DNA from 4 places in the Hathewaya limosa genome. Region 3 is predicted to be linked to each of the others. Evidence: riboswitches for the same ligand, from Rfam matches in the RefSeq annotation. Region 3 holds a riboswitch; each other region holds the start of a gene.
What was found. A riboswitch is a leader RNA that binds a small molecule or an ion and turns the genes downstream of it on or off. The one in region 3 is predicted to bind cobalamin.
Positions count from the first base shown of each region.

Region 1: another riboswitch for cobalamin. It lies ahead of QOZ93_RS11305 (ABC transporter substrate-binding protein); the one in region 3 lies ahead of QOZ93_RS12865 (prenyltransferase/squalene oxidase repeat-containing protein).
Region 2: another riboswitch for cobalamin. It lies ahead of QOZ93_RS05440 (sirohydrochlorin cobaltochelatase); the one in region 3 lies ahead of QOZ93_RS12865 (prenyltransferase/squalene oxidase repeat-containing protein).
Region 4: another riboswitch for cobalamin. It lies ahead of QOZ93_RS08525 (ABC transporter substrate-binding protein); the one in region 3 lies ahead of QOZ93_RS12865 (prenyltransferase/squalene oxidase repeat-containing protein).

Region 1 is NZ_JAUSWN010000021.1:36,180-39,608, reverse strand. Features, by position in the region: gene QOZ93_RS11315 (alpha/beta hydrolase) at 1-544, shown strand, start outside; gene QOZ93_RS11310 (hypothetical protein) at 528-692, shown strand; cobalamin riboswitch at 886-1,061, shown strand; gene QOZ93_RS11305 (ABC transporter substrate-binding protein) at 1,262-2,716, shown strand; gene QOZ93_RS11300 (FecCD family ABC transporter permease) at 2,785-3,429, shown strand, end outside.
Region 2 is NZ_JAUSWN010000007.1:79,760-83,188, forward strand. Features, by position in the region: gene QOZ93_RS05435 (3'-5' exonuclease) at 1-689, shown strand, start outside; cobalamin riboswitch at 1,079-1,260, shown strand; gene QOZ93_RS05440 (sirohydrochlorin cobaltochelatase) at 1,464-2,303, shown strand; gene QOZ93_RS05445 (cobyric acid synthase) at 2,386-3,429, shown strand, end outside.
Region 3 is NZ_JAUSWN010000030.1:16,050-19,478, forward strand. Features, by position in the region: gene QOZ93_RS12865 (prenyltransferase/squalene oxidase repeat-containing protein) at 49-2,040, opposite strand; cobalamin riboswitch at 2,323-2,498, opposite strand; gene QOZ93_RS12870 (DUF1846 domain-containing protein) at 2,731-3,429, opposite strand, start outside.
Region 4 is NZ_JAUSWN010000013.1:47,811-51,239, forward strand. Features, by position in the region: gene QOZ93_RS08520 (FecCD family ABC transporter permease) at 1-133, opposite strand, end outside; gene QOZ93_RS08525 (ABC transporter substrate-binding protein) at 218-1,246, opposite strand; cobalamin riboswitch at 1,360-1,538, opposite strand; gene pepV (dipeptidase PepV) at 1,815-3,212, opposite strand; gene QOZ93_RS08535 (leucyl aminopeptidase) at 3,381-3,429, opposite strand, start outside.

The DNA of each region.
Region 1 (3,429 bases), on a different contig from region 3:
AGAAGGAAAATATGTTTCATTAGGAGCTTTTGAAAAATATGATCTTTTAACAGCTGTTGATTTTGCTAAAAATAATAAGCACTCTCAAAAAATAGGACTAATTGGGTGGTCTATGGGAGCTGTAACTTCAATTTTAGCTGGAGCAGAAACAAAAAATGTACAAGCTGTTATTGCAGACAGTCCTTTTTCTAATTTAAAAGATTACCTTAAAGAAAATCTACCTTATTGGTCAAATCTTCCTAATTTTCCTTTCACAAGAATTATATTAGCTATACTTCCTAAAATAGTAAAGGTTAATATTGAAGATGTAAATACTTTAAAAGCAGTTACACATTTTACAGATAAAGATTTACTTTTAATTCATAGTAAAGATGATAAAGCTATATCTTATAAAAACAGTGAAAAGCTATATGAAACTTGTAAGGATAATAAACATATGAAATTATGGCTTACTGAAAAGGCAGATCATATAAGATCATATAATTTATATAAAGATAAGTATGAAGAGAATATATTAAAGTTTTTAAATGATAAACTTAAATAGAAACCAAACTAAAAAAGCTATTTCTTTTAGAAAGTTAATTTTCTACAAAGGAATAGCTTTTATTTTATATGCTACTAAAAATTTAGTTTCTGTTACATTATTTCATGGAACTATAGATATTATATGCTATATACAGAATATATTTTAGAAATATAAAATTTTATATATTTTAAAATTTAACATAATAACTAATTTAAGTAGTATAAATTACAAAAACATTAAATAAAATTAAAAAAATATACAAATATAGTCTTACTAAAAAATAAATTTATAAAAATCTACAAAAAACATTGAAATATTGAAATATTAATACTATAATGTGAATTGTTTGATACAAAAATTTAATATTTTATGTTTTAGGTACCTTTTATAGGTATAATAGGGAAAATGGTGAAAATCCATTACAGCCCCCGCTACTGTAGACGGTTACAACATCAAAAATCCACTGGGTGAAACTGGGAAGGATGATGAAGGACATGCCGTAAGTCAGGAGACCTGCCTAAGATATTGTACATATAAATTTCGGAGGGAAATTCAAGTGTATCACAGTAAAATAATAATTATGCTATTAATATATTATGTAGGGTAGATGTAGGTAAATCGTAATTTTTAGTATAATGGCGTATTAAGTGGTGATATAAAAAAACTTCCGTTTTGCGGAAGTTTTTTTATTTATAAATTATAATGTTTATTATAAAACTTAAGGGGGAAAAGGTTGTGTTAAAATTCAACAAAAGGTTAAGCAAATTACTTGCATGTTTAGCTTTATGTACAGCCGTTAGTGTGGGTGCCATTGGATGTTCTTCAGCAAAGGATGAGTCTAAAAATGCTAAAGCAACTATGGTTGTAAATAATGAAAAAACATCAAGTACAGTAGAAACAAAAATAGATGGGGATAAGATTTTTGTTTCACTAAAAGGAACGACTGAATATTTTAAGGGAAACTTTAAATTAGATGGAAAAACAGCTACTGTAAAAATAGGTAATGATACAATAACTGTTAAAGCAGATAGCAAAGAAGCTACTGTTAACTCAGAAAAATTAGAGCTAAAAGAAAATTCGAAATATTCTGATGAAGATATATATGTACCAATTGAATTTTTAAATGATTCCATAGATGCTAGATTTACCTACAATAAAGAAGGTAAAAATTTAAGTATAAAAACTGAAATGCCTTTAAAATATACAAAAGCATTTAGTGTTAAATATCTTAAAGGTGGACTTAAAAAGGTTGTAGATGGAGATAATAGAACATTAATTTTAGTTCCTGAAGGAAAAGAAGTACCAAAGGAATATAAAAATGAAACTATAATAAAAACTCCAGTTAAAAAAGTTTTATTAGGTTCAACAACACAAGGATGTTTATTAAGAGCTATCGATGAGCTTCCAAGTGTTTGTGCTACAACATCAGATGCTAGTACATGGACTATAGAAGAGATAAAAAAAGGTATGGAAGATAAGAAAATTGAATTTGTTGGTAAAAGTTCAGCACCAGATTATGAAAAGATTTCAACTATAAAACCAGATTTAGCTGTAGTTTATAGTGGGCCTGCTGGAGAAACTAAACTTATAGATAAATTAAAGGAATTAAAAATAAACTACGTTGTAGATAATGAATATTTAGAAGAAGATCCATTTGGAAGAATGGAATGGGTTAAGTTAATGTCTGCATTCTATGATAAAGAAGAAGCTGCAGAAAAGTACTTTGAAGATTCTATAAAGAAAGTAGAAACTGCATCTAAAAGCATAGAAGGAAAAGAAAAACCAAAAGTAGTTTGGGCTTCAGTATTTAAAGGTCAAGTATATGTTCCAAAATCAGATTCATATGTAGCAAAAATGATTGAACTTGCAGGTGGAGATTATGTATTTAAAGATAAAAATCTTAAAGATACAAAAATAAGTTTAGAAGAATTATATAATGAAGCTAATAAAGCTGATGTGTTTATTTATTCTTCAACAAAGGATTGGAATCCATCACTTGAAGGTATAGTTAAAAAATCTCCAATTCTTAAAAAATTAAAGGTTGTAGAGGATAAAAAGGTTTGGTGTTTCCATCCTGATTATTGGCAATCAATAGATAAAACTGACGAGTTAATAGAGGATTTAATGAAAATATTTGTACCAGGTTCCGTAAAAGGTGATGTTAGACATTACATTAAATATGAAAAATAAATTATTTTTAAATAAGATAATGGGATATATTCTCATTATCTTATTTTATAAGCTACATAGGAGGAATTATGAAATTCGTTAAAAAATCTAAATTGAAATATAAAATAATCTTTTTAACACTTATTATAATAGGAATAATAACCTTTGGTTTTTGTATTGGATTAGGTTCTGTAAAAATTAAATTACCAGAGGTATTTAATATATTATTAAACAAAAATGCAGTAGATAATCCTTTTTATAATATTGTATGGGATATAAGATTTCCAAGGGCCTTAGCCGCTTTAATTGGTGGTTCAGCACTTGCTACAGCAGGATTATTACTTCAAATCTTTTTTAAAAATCCAATTGTAGAACCTTATGTTTTAGGTATATCCTCTGGTTCTACCTTAGCTGTAGGACTTGTGATTCTTGGAGGATTTACACTTGGATTTGAATCAGTTTCACCATTTGTCCTATTCATATCAGCTTTTATTGGTTCACTTATTGTTATGTGTATTGTAATTATATTTGCAGGAAAAGTAAAAAATGTAGTAACCCTATTAGTTATAGGTCTTATGGTTGGATATATTTGCAGTGGGGTTACAAGTATATTAATAGCTTTTGCCGATAAAGAAAAACTACAAGGCTTTACTATGTGGATTATGGGAAGTTTCTCAGGATTTACATGGCAACAAACTAAAGTGCTTCTTCTTATAGGAATTCCAGCAGTCTTA
Region 2 (3,429 bases), on a different contig from region 3:
TTATACTAAAAGAAAATTACAGAAATACAAGAGAGATTTTAAAATTATCTAATAACATCTTAATGGATAATGTAAAAAGTTGTGGTGAAGATGATAATGATTTTATAATTGAAACTAATTCAATTATAAGAAGTGGTGGAACTCCGAAAATAGTTCAATGTGAAAATTTTCAGGATGAGATAGAACATATAATCAATAATATTATTGATTTAAAAAGAAAAAATATACAATATGGAGATATGGCTATTTTATATCCCTACGGAAAATATAAAGGTATGGAATATGCTAAAATAATTAGAGAAAAATTAAAAGAGAAATCTATAGAATATGATATATTAAATAAGGATTATAATAAGTATAGTTTTAACACAGATAAAAATAGATTAAACATATCTACTATATATAGTGCTAAAGGATTAGATTTTTCAGTAGTTTTTATATGTGGAATTAATGATGGATTGCTAAAAAGAAAAGAAGCATCAAAAAAGTTGTTATACGTAGGAATGACAAGAGCTAGAGATATATTAAATATAACATATAGTGTTAAAAATGAACTTACAGAATTGATAACAAAAGATTATAAAGTATTATATGAGGTTAATGAAATAGAGGAAAAAGATATACAGAAAGAAAAAATAAAAGATGAACCTAAAGGCTTTTTAAAAAAATTAATTAACATGTTTAAGTAATAAATATTAAATTATATTGTAACAAATATTTTGATATTAAATTGAATTAGGTGTGAAAATAAAAGATTTAAAAAATAAAACTATTTTTAAATCTTTTATTTTTTAATGTAACTTAAAAATAATGAAAAGCTATTATATTAATGAATAAAGTATATTAAGCTTGTAAAACTAATCTTAATATGTATGAAAGAAATTTTAATTACTTTCATATATTGAGTTTATACGATATTGTATCTAAATTTATAAAATTTGTAGATTGTTTTATAATTTATAATGGAAAATTATTTTTACTTAAAAATAGTAATATTGACATGAATATAAACTTAATATAAACTTAATATATAAGAATAAAATGTCTTAATTAGGTTGAAATTAAAATGAAAAACTTAATATATAAATAAATTTTAGGTTTCTTATAAAAGATGAAAAGGGAAAGTGGTTTAAATCCACTACAGCCCCCGCTACTGTAATTGATGACAAACTTTGCATTACCACTCTTAAAATTAAAAGGGGAAGGGCAAAGGGAGAGTGAATCATAAGTCAGGAGACCTGCCTAAAGTTTTAGATATCTGCATTCGGTGGGAATTGCAAGTCTAAAAATAAAGATAAATTTTATACCATAAGATAAAAAATAGAAATATTAAAAATAAGTATAAAATTATAGAAATATTTTTGGAATTCCTCAACTAATGTTGAGGTTTTTTTATTTATACAAATAGAAGAGGAATTAGAGGACCTAAAATATAGCATTACATTTTTAAGGAGGGTTTTATTATGAAAAAAGCGATTTTAGTGGTTAGTTTTGGAACAAGTTATGAGGAAACAAGAAAAGCAACTATTGAAGCTATAGAAAATAAAATAAAAGATATCTATAAAGATTTTGAGATAAGAAGAGCGTTTACATCTCATATTATTATAAATAAATTAAAAAAAGTATATAACATGCAAGTTGATACTCCAGAGGAAGCATTAGAGAAGTTGGCTAAAGAAGGATTTGAAGAAATTATGGTTCAACCTCTTCATTTGATACCTGGGGAAGAATTTGATTATGTAAAAAATACAATTACTCATAAGTATAAAAAATTATTTAAAAGAATTGAAGTTGGCAGACCTCTTTTATATTTTAAAGGTGAAGATGATGAAATGCCAGATGATTATACATTAATGGCAAGAGCATTAAAACATCAAATAAAAGATGGAGAAACAGTACTATTAATGGGTCATGGTTCTGCACATTATGCAAATGCTGTTTATGCATGTTTCCAATGTGTACTTCAAGATGAAGGAATGAACAATGTTTATATTGCAAATGTAGAAGGATATCCTTATATAGATAGAGTAGTTGGATTAATGAAAAAACAAGGGATAAAAGAAGTTACCCTAATGCCATTTATGTTAGTTGCTGGAGATCATGCACAAAATGATATGGCAGGAGATGATGATGATTCGTTTAAATCTATATTGGAGTCAGAAGGAATAAAAACAAAAATATATATGCATGGACTGGGTGAAAATGAAAAGGTTCAAAACATATATCTAACTCATCTTCAAGATGCTATAGACGAAAAATATAAAAATTTAGGTAAAACTAAAAAAGGCATGGGAAAAAAATAAAGATTATATATATATATGTATAAAAAGGTTAAGGGTTTATAAAATTTATTTAGCTTAGAATGAAAGGAAGCGACTGTGGGTTATGGCTAGAATAATGTTACAAGGAACAGGTTCATCAGTTGGAAAAAGTATTTTAGTTACTGCATTATGTAGAATTTTAAAACAAGATGGTTATAAGGTTGTTCCGTTTAAGTCACAAAATATGAGTTTAAATTCTTATATTACATTAGATGGAAAAGAAATGGGAAGAGCTCAAGTACTTCAAGCATATGCTTGTGGAATGGAACCAGAAGCTTATATGAATCCTATTTTACTTAAGCCAACTGGAGATAAAAAATGTCAAGTCATTGTTAATGGTAAAGTGTGGGGCAATACTACAGCAATGGAATATCATAAAATGAAACCTCAATTTAGTGAAATGTTAAAAAAACAATTTGAAGAAATGGAGAGCCAATTTGATGTGGTTGTTATGGAAGGTGCTGGTTCCCCAGCAGAAATTAATCTAAGAGAAAATGATATTGTAAACATGGGAATGGCAGAACTTGTAGATGCACCGGTACTTTTAGTTGGAGATATTGACAAAGGAGGAGTTTTTGCATCTCTTGCAGGAACGCTTTTACTTTTCAATGAGGAGGAAAAGAAGAGAGTAAAAGGTACTTTAATTAACAAGTTTAGAGGAGACGTAGAAATTTTAAAGCCAGGACTTACAATGCTTGAGGATATAATACATAAGCCATCTTTAGGAGTTGTGCCTTATTTTAAATTAGATTTAGAAGATGAAGATGGAGCGGTAAATTTAAATAAGAAAATAACTGCACCTATTGATGTTGTTGCAATTAGACTTCCACATGTTTCAAACTTTACAGATCTTGATGCATTGGCAATGGAAGAGGATATATCAGTAAGATTTGTAGATAAAAAAGGAGAACTTGGAAATCCTGATTTAGTTGTTATCTTAGGAAGTAAGAATACAATTGAAGATTTAAAATTTATAAGAGAAGCTGGAATTGAAGAAGAAATTAAGAATTATGCTAATAAAGGTGGCATGTTAATTGGTATTTGTGGTGGATACCAAATTCTTGGAAAGTCCTTAAAAGATCCTTATAAAACAGAATCAGATCTAGAG
Region 3 (3,429 bases):
CTTCTCCTTCTCATTTATAAAATTATATTTGTATTATTCTAAAATTAATTATTTGTCTATTTCAAATGTAGGAATATTAACTTTACTTCCACCTTGTAGCTTAATAATCCCTCTATATTTTCCTTTATCTAAGTTAAATTTTAATCTATCATCCTTAGAACCTAATTTTAAATCATTAATATAAGCAATATTGTCATGAACGTCAAAAATAATTAAACTAATTTTTTCAAATTCCTTTGCATTTTCAAAAATCACTTCTCCACCATTGTTTTTATCTATAGTAGCTTTTATATAATCAATTTTTATTTCTATTTTTTGGGTTTTATCTTCCTTATTTTCAGTCTTGTCTTCCTTATTTTCAGTCTTGTCTTTTTCATCAACATCAGGTTTAGGTAAATGATTTAAAGGTCTTAAATTTTTATAAGCATTAGTCCCATATTTTTTAAATCCTAAAGCCATTAGAACCTGTTGAGTTGCCATTCTATTTCCTTCATCTTCTTCTAAAACATGTTTAAAATATCCACTTGGATGCTTATAGTCCATAATATTTTGTAAAATATTTTTATTATTTACTTTATACTCATTTATGTCATTATTCAAACATACTGAAGCCATTAAAATCTGAGCTAAACTCTCTGAATTCTGTTCATTTTTATACTGGTCTAATCTAGCTAATGATTTTTTTAAAAATTGATCTCCTTTAATCATTATTGAATCACTTGAATCCTTACCAGCAATATCTAAAGCACATATAGCCATAGCAGTTAAATCCGGAAGTTCCTCACTTGTATGCATTCCTTTTAATAATGCAAATCCCCCATCTTCTTTCTGCTCTTTTATTAAATAATCTATAACATCCTGCTTATTATAATCTTCTTCTAAAATTTCTAGAGTTAACACTCCCCATAACTCTGCATTAATATGTTTATCTTTTTTATTAACCATGTCTCTAAGTTTTTCAACAAGGTTTATTCCATGAAATTTATAAGGGTTTTCATCACATGAAAGAATAACCAAAGTAGATTTAACATAATTCAAAAGACTATAATTATTTCCTTGTGATCTAAGATCATTATAAACATTATTTAATATATCTTGTTTTTTATCTTCTATTTCATTTAAAACCTTATCAGCTCTTAATACTTTTAAAGTTATTATATCCCATTCACTAAATTCGTTACTACTTTTAATACTTTCTACTGTTTCTTCAATAAGCGTATCTACATCAACTTCTTGCCCTACCTCTTCTTTATTTTCTTGCTTGTCTTTATCTTTTTCTTTACTTTCTTCTTTTTCTTTGTCTTTTTCCTTATCCTTATCTTTTTCTTTACTTTCTTCTTTTTCCTTGTCTTTTTCCTTATCCTTATCTCTTTTCTTACTTTCTTCTTTTTCTTTGTCTTTTTCCTTATCTTTATCTTTTTTCTTACTTTCTTCTTTTTCCTTGTCTTTTTCCTTATCCTTATCTTTTTCTTTACTTTCTTCTTTTTCCTTGTCTTTTTCCTTATCCTTATCTTTTTTCTTACTTTCTTCTTTTTCCTTATCTTTTTTCTTATTCTTATCTCTTTTCTTACTTTCTTCTTTTGGTTTATTATTTTCCTTCTCTATATAATTTTTATTATTATTTTTGTATTTAGATCTATTTATCTTATTTTCAACTAGCTTGTCTTTATTTAATTGATAACTATTATTTTGTTTTTTTGCAATACTTTTTATGTTTATTTCATTCTTACCTTTATTGATATTTTTAGATAATAAAGTATCATCAGATTTAATGTTCTGATCTTTAGATTTTTGTTCTAATGATTCTTTAACCTTTTTTTCTCCTTTATCTTTAGATTCCTTCTCATACAAAGATTTTGGCTTTATATCTTTCTCTTGATCCTTAACATCTTTTTCTTTTTTCTTAGAATCATTAATTTTTTTACTTTGATTTTCAAGTCCATTGGTTGCTACATCTTTTTTAGTATTTTGATATATCCATAATCCTCCAACCACAACTAAAAGAATAACTATAATTATACCAACTCTTTTTTTCTTCATCTTTGCCTCCTTAGTTTATATATTTTAATTATTAAGTTGAAAATTATTAACTTTCAACTTAAAGGTCTTAAAATAAATTACATTAAAAATACATGTTTTTTGTAATTTTAAGTAAATTCCCAATATTTTTTGAAATTTCAATATATTTTTTTTATAAAATATTTATACTAAAATAAAAAAAATTCCCATTTTAAATAGGGAATTTCAAAATCTGAATTAAGCCAAAATATGTTATTATAAGCTTTCTTTTATTCAAACGACTATTTCCTTCCCTCCGAAGGATCACTTCTACCTGTTTAGGCAGGTCTCCTGACTTAAGTATCATTCTCCCTTCTTACCTTCCCATTTTCACAGTGGTATTTTCAAGAAGTTCGTCCACTTTCACAGTAGCGGGGGCTGTAGTGGAATTTAACCACTTTCCCTTTTAATTTTTTATAACCTAAACATACATCTTATTAAATTATCGTTTTTATTGTAACATTCATAATATTAATTTTCAACAAATTATTTTAAATTTAGTACCTATTCAGCATTATTTTTTAGGTTTTTAATCACTTATCTATTTAAAATAATATTTTTCAAAAAAAAACACCTTTCATATATAATTAATATGACTTTTTATACAAAAAAACCGATTATTACATGTTGTAGTAATCGGTTTGTATATTATTTATCTATTCTTTATATTAATTAAGCATTGTAGTAAAGACTTTGTGATGGGAATTCTGCATCACATGTTACATCTATACCAAGTTTTCTAAATGTTTGCTCATCGTTTGTAGTTAAAATTGTAGTTGAATGAGCTTGACATCCTTTTAACATTGGTAATTTTTCAAGTGCTACTTGTGCAATCGGATTTGTAGCTGCACATATACTAAGAGCCATTAAGATTTCTTCACAAGTTAGAGCTACCATCTTATTATCTAATGTTTTTGACTTTAAATTTGTAATCGGCTCTAGTATAACTGGAGATATTAGATGAATTTCGTCAGATATATTAGCAAAGTATTTAACAGCATTTAAAAGTGCTGCCGCTGTAGAATCCATTAATTGTGAACTCTTACCAGTTAATATTGTACCATCATGAAGTTCTATAGCCACTACTGGACATATTTCATTTTTATTGCCCATTTCTTTTAATTTATGTGAGTAATCTCTCCCAGGAGCAACAACTTTTCTATCTTCCTGTTTTAGGTTAAGTCCTTCCATAATAAGTTTTACTCTTTCAAAAGTTTCCTTATCTACATAACCTTTTTTATACTCGCAACTTGTTTTAAAGTATCTTCTTATTATTTCTTGTTTAGATGCTTCTTTAACCACTTCATCATCTATAATACCAAATCCAACTCTATTAACACCCATGTCTGTTGGTGATTTGTATATTTCTTT
Region 4 (3,429 bases), on a different contig from region 3:
CTACACCTGGCAGCTTAAAAATATTATATACAAGAACCTTAAATACTTCTGAAAGCTTTATATCAACCTGTCCTAGTGTTATAGAAATTAGTATAGAAAAAATTAAAACTACAATTAATACTGCTAAAATCATTATAAACTTACATTTTTCTTTATATAAGGATTTTTTTATTTCTGCACTTGTTTCGTTCACTTAATTCACCCTTTAATAATTAGACTATTTAATTAAATCTGGATAGAAACCTTTAGCAAATCTATCTAATCCATTAATTATTCTTACTCCACCAGCATATGTTTCTGCAAGAGGTGTATCTATTACCTTATTATTTTTTATTGCATTTACTTTTTGAAGTGCCTTATTCTTTTTCATTTCATCTGATCCTTTATTGTCTGATTTTTGCATTTCATAATTTATTAATACTATTGCATCTGGATTTATTTTTAATATATTTTCTACACTTAAATCTCCACCTTTTGGAGCTGCATTTATTCCGCCTACTTTTTCTACCATGTCACTTGCTAAAGATTTTTCTTTATAAGCATAATATTTATTATTTTCTCCAGCTTCCACAATTAACACTTTAAGTTTTTCTTTTCCTTTTGTTTTATTCTCTACTTCTTTTACTCTATCTTCAATTTTTTTAACTAATTTCTCTGCTTTATCTTCAACATCGAATATTTTTCCTATATCTTTTATATCCTTACATGCATTTTCAATAGTTGCCTTTTTCATTATTCCTGAATTTCTTTGAATAAATGTATTAACGCCTCTTTCATTCCATGATTTAACTGTTCCTAAGTTTTTATCCATAAATACACTTGACCAACCAAAAAGTAAATCTGGTTGTTTGCTAAGTACAACTTCTTTTGATGGATACTTTTCAGATAATACAGGTATCTTATCATATTTTTCTTTTAATTCTGGTAATATAGGATTATCTAAATATGATGTACCTATCATGCAATCCTCTAATCCTAGTGTTAATAATAATTCTGTTGGTGGTTCATTAGTTGTTATAACTTTTTTAGGTTTTTCCTTAAAAACTACCTTTACTTCATTACCATCTTCATCATAATTAGTAATTTCTACTGGATAATTGGATTTCTTTTCTTGCTTTTGTTCAACTTGTGCATTTTGTTTTTTATCCTCAGTCTTACTTTCTGATGATTTAGTCCCACATCCACTCATTAGTACAGTAACAATACTTAAAGAACATATTAAACTAATTAATCTTTTATTCCTCATATTTTTCCCCTTCTCACCCTTATTTTTATAAATAAAAAAACTAGTCATAGAAAGAATGGCTAGTTTAAATATAACAATGTAACAAAGTAAACTAGTACTTCCCTCCGAAGTATAGATTTCCATTCACTAAGGCAGGTATCCTGACTTAAGTTTCTTCCTACTACCCTAACCTTCCCATTTTCACAGTGGTTTTATACAAGGGGTTCGTCCACTTTTACAGTAGCGGGGGCTGTGATGGATTTTAACCATCTTCCCTATTAATCTAAAAAGAACCTTAATGATCTCGTATTCAATTTTATATAAAATATTACAATTATTCTTATAATACATTGATATTTTATCTCAAACAAAAATGCTTGTCAACAAATTATAGCACTTTCATCTTAAAATTTCCTATATATAACTATATATAAGTTTTTATAACTACTTAAACAAAAATCGCTATTATTTTATCTAAAATAATAGCGATTAATAATTTATTTGATCATAAATTTTTATTTAACAACATCATGAATACATGTATTAGCTTTTATTTCGCAAGCTCATATAATGCATGTGTATTAGATCTTTATTTCGCAAGCTCATATAATGCATGTGCATATATTTTTGCATTTAATATTAAGTTATCTACTCTTATATATTCATTAGCTTGATGAATTGTAGATTCTCCACCTGGGAATATAGGTCCAAATGCAAGTGTGTTTGGAATTTCTTTTGCATATGTTCCTCCACCTATAGATAATAATGTAGCTTCTTTACCAGTTTGTTCTGTATAAACTTTTTGCAATGCTTTAACAAGTGGATGACTTTCTTCAAAATATAAAGGTGCTTGATATGCAAAATTTTCAATTGTAAAATCAGTACCTTCTATTTTTTTCTTAAATGGATCCATCATATCATCAAGTTTATTTGTTACTGGATGTCTTATATTTAATGTAAGATCAGCTCTTTCTTCTGTCATTTTAATAACACCTACATTAAATGCCAATTTTCCTGATACTTTATCTTCTAAATAAATTCCAAAAGATTCACCAGAAGTTTCAGTTCCAATATTATTATTTAAGAAAGCAATATATTGATTTATTTCTTTACTTGAAAATTCTATTTCAGCTAAAAATTTAATTAAATGCATTATAGCATTTTTTCCAAGCCAAGGAGTACTTCCATGAGCTCCCATTCCTTTTGCTTTAACTAATATGCCATTTTCTTTCTTTTCTAGTGATAATTCATAAGATGTTTCTTTTATAAATTTCTCTAATTTATCAGTGATTTCTTGTTGATTGTTAGTTTCTATTAAAGCTTCACAATAATCTGCAACTACATTACCTGCTTGACCACCTTTAATGTGTTTAAGAATTACATCTCCATTTTGTTTTTCCTTAAAACATTTAACTAAGTCTAAATCAACAATTCCTTTTTCTCCATTTATTATTGGATATTCAGCATCTGGAGTGAATCCTAGAACAGGAGGTTTTTCTTTTTTTAAATAACGTTCTAACTCATCACTACCAATTTCTTCACTTGTACCAAATATAATTCTAATTCTTTTTGATATCGGTAATCCTAAATCCATAATAGCCTTAGCACCATATAATGTTGCTATTATAGGTCCTTTATCATCTAAAGCACCTCTTCCATATAATTTTCCATCATGTATTTCGGCTGCATATGGCGGATGAATCCATCCATCTCCCTCTGGTACTACATCTACATGTCCAAGTGCAGTTATATATTCTTCACCAGTACCAAACTCTGCATATCCAACATAGTTATCTACATTTACTGTTTTAAAGCCTAATTTTTTTGAAACTTCTAATACATGTTCTAAAGCTTTTACTGGTCCTTCACCAAAAGGCATACCATCTTTAGCCTGTGATTCATCTGCAACACTTTTGATTCTTATAGACTCCTGAGTTGTTTGAATAATTTGTTCTCTCATCTCATCAATTTTTTTATTTAATTCCATAATATTTCCCTAAAATCGCTTTTAGGTACCCCCTTTCACCGTTAGAATTAAGATAAAGTTACAATTTAATTAATATTGCCACAATTCTAGTATAATGTTTATATAGACAGAAATCAACCAACTATATTAGTTATTTGTTAAATTTTATACATTCTTTATTAGTACACTTTAAATATTCTCTTCACTCATTAATTTAGCTAAATAGTACAGTGTTCGA